Regions from separate parts of the Pseudomonas sp. NY8896 genome, predicted to be linked through region 2. Evidence: predicted binding sites of a transcription regulator. Region 2 holds the regulator's gene; the other holds the start of a gene.

Region 1 (2,391 bases), 2.9 Mb from region 2:
CACATTATTGTTTTGCGGAAAGTGTATACACTTGAGTATCCAGTTAATCCAGTGACCTGGAACAATGAGTTGGGCCTTTGGGGCTGCTGTGCAGCCCATCGCGACACAAGGCCGCTCCTACAGGGAAACATATAAACGTTGTAGGAGCGGCCTTGTGTCGCGAAAGGGGCGCGAAGCGCCCCAGCTATCGATCAGGACTCTGCAATGGTCCGCACGATGGCGTCCACCGTGGCGTCGATCTGCGCCTGGGTACGCGCTAGGGTCTGCTGATGCTCTTTCTGCAGCTCAACCTGCTTGGAGCACAGGTTGAGGGCAGCCAGCACCAACAGCTTGTCGCCGATCAGGGTCGGGTACTGACGCTTGGTTTCGTTCAGGGCAGTGTTGAGCATCCGTACCGCCTGGGCCAGGGTTTCTTCCTGACCTTCGGGCGCCTTGATCGAATAGTCGATGCCGAGAATCGACACCACATTGATCGGCTGCTCTTGCAGTCTCATGCGCCGACAACGCCCGCGCTGGCGCGCTCGACCAGGGCCTGGATGCGCGCTGCGGTAGCGCCGTTCTTCTCTTCCTGCTCCATCAGCGACAGCTGCAGGGTTTCGTTCTCTTCCTTGGCCTGGGCCAGTTCCTGGCCGAGGGCGGTGTTCTGCTCGGTGAGTTGAGCGTTTTTCTGCATCAGGTCGCTGACCAGTTGCTCGATTTGATTCAGGGAAGCTTCCAGCATGGGTCTATCTCAGGTTGTTGCGAGGGGCGCACACGATAAAGAAAAGTGCCGCCCATCGCCATTAAATATCGGATTCATAAGGTGTCGAACCCGCAGATTGACAGGGTAACCGCCCCCTTGTTCCGACCTGAGTCAACCGCCGGTCAGGAAAAGGTTAGCTACCTCACAATTTTTGCCGGTCGCACTCAAGACTGGCCGGTCACGACCGATAGCCCGGCAAGTCATGTTTTGTCGCACTTTCCCCCTTGCCTGGATCCTCCTCTCCATGTCCCTACGCAACATGAATATCGCCCCGCGCGCGCTGCTCGGCTTCGCGCTTATCGGCCTGCTGATGCTCGGCCTTGGTATCTTCTCCCTGGTGCAGATGGGCAACATCCGCCAGGCTGGCGTTGCCATCGAGCAAGTCAGTGTGCCCAGCATCAAGATCCTCGACGAACTCACCGCGCTGAACCTGCGCATGCGCACGCTTTCCTACCGCCTGCTGCTCAACCGCGAACCGGAAACCCAACGCGATACCCTCAACCTGCTGGACCAGCGCAACAGCCAGATCGACCGCGCGCGCCAGGCTTACCTGCCGATGATCGGTGCCGCCGACGAACAGGCCGCGTTCGACCAGTACGGCCTGTTGCTCAACCAATACCGCCAGTTGGAAGCGCGCATGCGCACACTGAGCCAGGCCGACCGCCTGGACGAATTGCGCGACCTGCTCAACCGCGATTTGCTGGCCAACTCAGAGCAGATCAACAAGGTCATGGACACCCTGGTACGCATCAACACCGACCAGACCCGCGCCACCAATGACAAGGCCGCCAGCCAGTACGCCGCTGCTTTCGCCCTGGTGATCGGCCTGCTGGTTGCCGCCACCGTCCTGACGTTCGCCTGCGCCTTCCTGCTGACCCGCAGCATCGTCAAGCCGATCGAAGATGCGCTCAAAAGCGCCGAACAGGTCGCCGACGGTGACCTGACCCACATCATCCGTGCCGAAGGCACCGACGAAGCCGCTCGCCTGCTGCGCGCCATGGCCCGCATGCAGGACAAGTTGCGCGACACCCTGCAACAGATCGCCGGCTCCGCCACCCAGCTGGCCTCGGCGGCCGAAGAGCTGAACGCCGTCACCGACGAAAGCGCCCGCGGCCTGCAACAGCAGAACAACGAGATTGAACAGGCCGCCACGGCCGTGACCGAAATGACCAGCGCTGTGGAGGAAGTAGCGCGCAATGCCGTGAGCACTTCGGAAGCCTCCAGTGAAGCCAGCCGCTCCACCGGCGACGGCCGTGACCTGGTGATGGAGACCGTGGGCGCCATCGAGCGCATGAGCGGCGATGTGCAGGCCACTGCCAAATTGATCACTCACCTGGCCGAGCAGTCGCGCGACATTGGCAAGGTCCTCGACGTGATCCGTGGCCTGGCCGACCAAACCAACCTGCTGGCGCTGAACGCCGCCATCGAGGCCGCACGTGCTGGCGAAGCGGGCCGTGGTTTTGCCGTTGTGGCGGATGAAGTTCGGGCATTGGCCCACCGCACCCAGCAGTCGACCAGCGAAATCGAGCGGATGATCGGCAGCATTCAAGGGGGCACGGAGGAAGCTGTGGAGTCGATGCGCACCAGCACCGAGCGTGCCGAATCCACCCTGAACATCGCCCGTGGCGCGGGCATGGCACTGGACACCA
Region 2 (2,391 bases):
GGGGCACGCAGAATTGCCCTACGTGTGGCCTGAGTCCCAGCGAGACAAGGTAAAGAACAGACATGGGTAGCATGCATCCCGTACAGGTGATCGCCGTGACCGGCGGCAAAGGTGGCGTCGGCAAGACTAACGTTTCAGTGAACTTGTCCCTGGCGCTGGCCGAGCTTGGCCGCAGGGTCATGCTGCTGGACGCCGACCTGGGCCTGGCCAATGTCGACGTGTTGCTGGGCCTTACCCCCAAACGTACCCTGGCCGATGTCATCGAAGGGCGCTGCGAGCTGCGTGATGTGATGCTGCAGGGCCCTGGCGGTGTGCGCATCGTGCCGGCAGCGTCGGGTACCCAGAGCATGGTGCACCTGGCCCCGGCCCAGCATGCCGGGCTGATCCAGGCGTTCAGTGAAATCGGCGACAACCTCGATGTGCTGGTGATCGATACCGCTGCGGGTATCGGCGAGTCGGTGGTCAGTTTCGTTCGCGCCGCCCAGGAAGTCCTGCTGGTGGTGTGCGATGAGCCTACCTCGATCACCGACGCTTACGCCCTGATCAAGCTGCTCAACCGCGACTACGGCATGAACCGTTTCCGTGTGTTGGCCAACATGGCGCAGAGCCCGCAAGAAGGGCGCAACCTGTTCGCCAAGCTGACCAAAGTCACCGACCGCTTCCTTGACGTTGCCCTGCAGTACGTGGGCGCCGTGCCGTACGACGAGTGCGTGCGCAAGGCGGTGCAGAAACAGCGCGCCGTCTACGAAGCCTTCCCTCGCTCCAAGTGTGCGCTGGCCTTCAAGGCGATTGCGCAAAAGGTCGACAGCTGGCCGCTGCCGGCCAACCCGCGCGGCCACCTGGAGTTCTTTGTCGAGCGTCTGGTGCAACCCACCAGCGCGGGACCCGTGCTATGAACGCCAGCGGCTTCAAGATGTACAGCCGGGCGGCGAAAGACGCCCAGTACGAGCTGATCGAACGCTACGCCCCGCTGGTCAAGCGCATCGCTTACCACTTGTTGGCGCGCTTGCCGGCCAACGTCCAGGTCGAGGACCTGATCCAGGCCGGCATGATCGGCCTGCTGGAAGTGGCCAACAAGTACGACGCCAGCAAGGGCGCCAGCTTTGAAACCTACGCCGGCATCCGCATCCGCGGGGCCATGCTGGACGAAGTGCGCAAAGGCGATTGGGCGCCGCGTTCGGTACACCGCAACACTCGTATGGTCAGTGACGCAATGCGTGCGGTTGAGGCTAGAACTGGCCGTGACGCTAAAGATCATGAAGTTGCTGCCGAACTCCAATTGAGTCTCGATGATTACTACGGGATCTTGAACGATACCCTGGGCAGCCGCCTGTTCAGCTTCGACGACCTGTTGCAGGACGGCGAGCACGAAGGGCTGCATGAGGATGGCGCCAGTGGCCAGGTCGAACCTGCGCGTGGCCTGGAAGACGAGCGCTTCCAGGTTGCCCTGACCGAGGCGATCGCCAACCTGCCGGAGCGTGAGCGCCTGGTGCTGGCGCTGTACTACGACGAAGAGCTGAACCTCAAGGAAATCGGCGAGGTACTGGGTGTCAGCGAGTCGCGGGTCAGCCAGTTGCACAGCCAGTGTGCCGCGCGCCTGCGCAGCCGCCTGGGGGAATGGCGGGCACGTTGAGCCCGCTTTCGTTGCAGTCGTTTTCCACGTTGTACCGAATTGAATGAGTGCGTGCTCGGTAGGCCGAGCGCGTTTGAGACTGCTTGGAGGTCTAATTGGACAAGAACATGAAAATCCTCATCGTTGACGACTTTTCGACGATGCGGCGGATCATCAAGAACCTGTTGCGTGACCTGGGCTTCACCAACACCGAAGAGGCCGATGACGGCACCACGGCGCTGCCGATGCTGGAGAACGGCCACTACGACTTCCTGGTGACCGACTGGAACATGCCGGGCATGTCCGGCATCGACCTGCTGCGTAAAGTGCGTGCCAGCGAAAAGCTGAAAAGCATGCCGGTACTGATGGTGACCGCCGAAGCCAAGCGCGACCAGATCATCGAAGCGGCCCAGGCCGGCGTCAATGGTTACGTGGTCAAGCCGTTCACCGCTCAGGTGCTCAAAGAAAAGATCGAGAAGATCTTCGAACGCGTCAACGGCTGAGTCACGTCAGGGGGCGCGCCATGGATTCATCACAAACCTCTTTGGGCGAGTTCGAATCGACCCTGAAGAAGCATGCCCAGGAGTTGGTCGAAAGCCTGGAGCGGGGCCGTTTCGGCGAGGCGGTGCAGCTGATTCACGAGCTGAACCAAACCCGCGATCGCGGCCTGTACCAGGAAGTGGGCAAGCTGACCCGCGAGCTGCACAGCGCCATCGTCAGTTTCCAGATCGACCCGACCATGCCGCAGGCTGAGGAGGTGTCGCAGATTACCGACGCCA

The links. Region 2 encodes FliA, which starts transcription of late flagellar genes. Its sites were predicted from a motif close to CTAAAGTTTNNNNNNNNNNNGCCGNTAA; they were not measured.
Region 1: the regulator FliA is predicted to act here: its motif matches at 906-933, upstream of Q9451_RS29185 (methyl-accepting chemotaxis protein).

What each region holds. Positions count from the first base shown of each region.
Region 1 is NZ_CP132350.1:6,443,618-6,446,008, forward strand. Features, by position in the region: gene Q9451_RS29175 (cell division protein ZapA) at 192-494, opposite strand; gene Q9451_RS29180 (hypothetical protein) at 491-721, opposite strand; gene Q9451_RS29185 (methyl-accepting chemotaxis protein) at 987-2,391, shown strand, end outside.
Region 2 is NZ_CP132350.1:2,371,340-2,373,730, forward strand. Features, by position in the region: gene fleN (flagellar synthesis regulator FleN) at 63-896, shown strand; gene fliA (RNA polymerase sigma factor FliA) at 893-1,633, shown strand; gene Q9451_RS10665 (chemotaxis response regulator CheY) at 1,741-2,115, shown strand; gene Q9451_RS10670 (protein phosphatase CheZ) at 2,136-2,391, shown strand, end outside.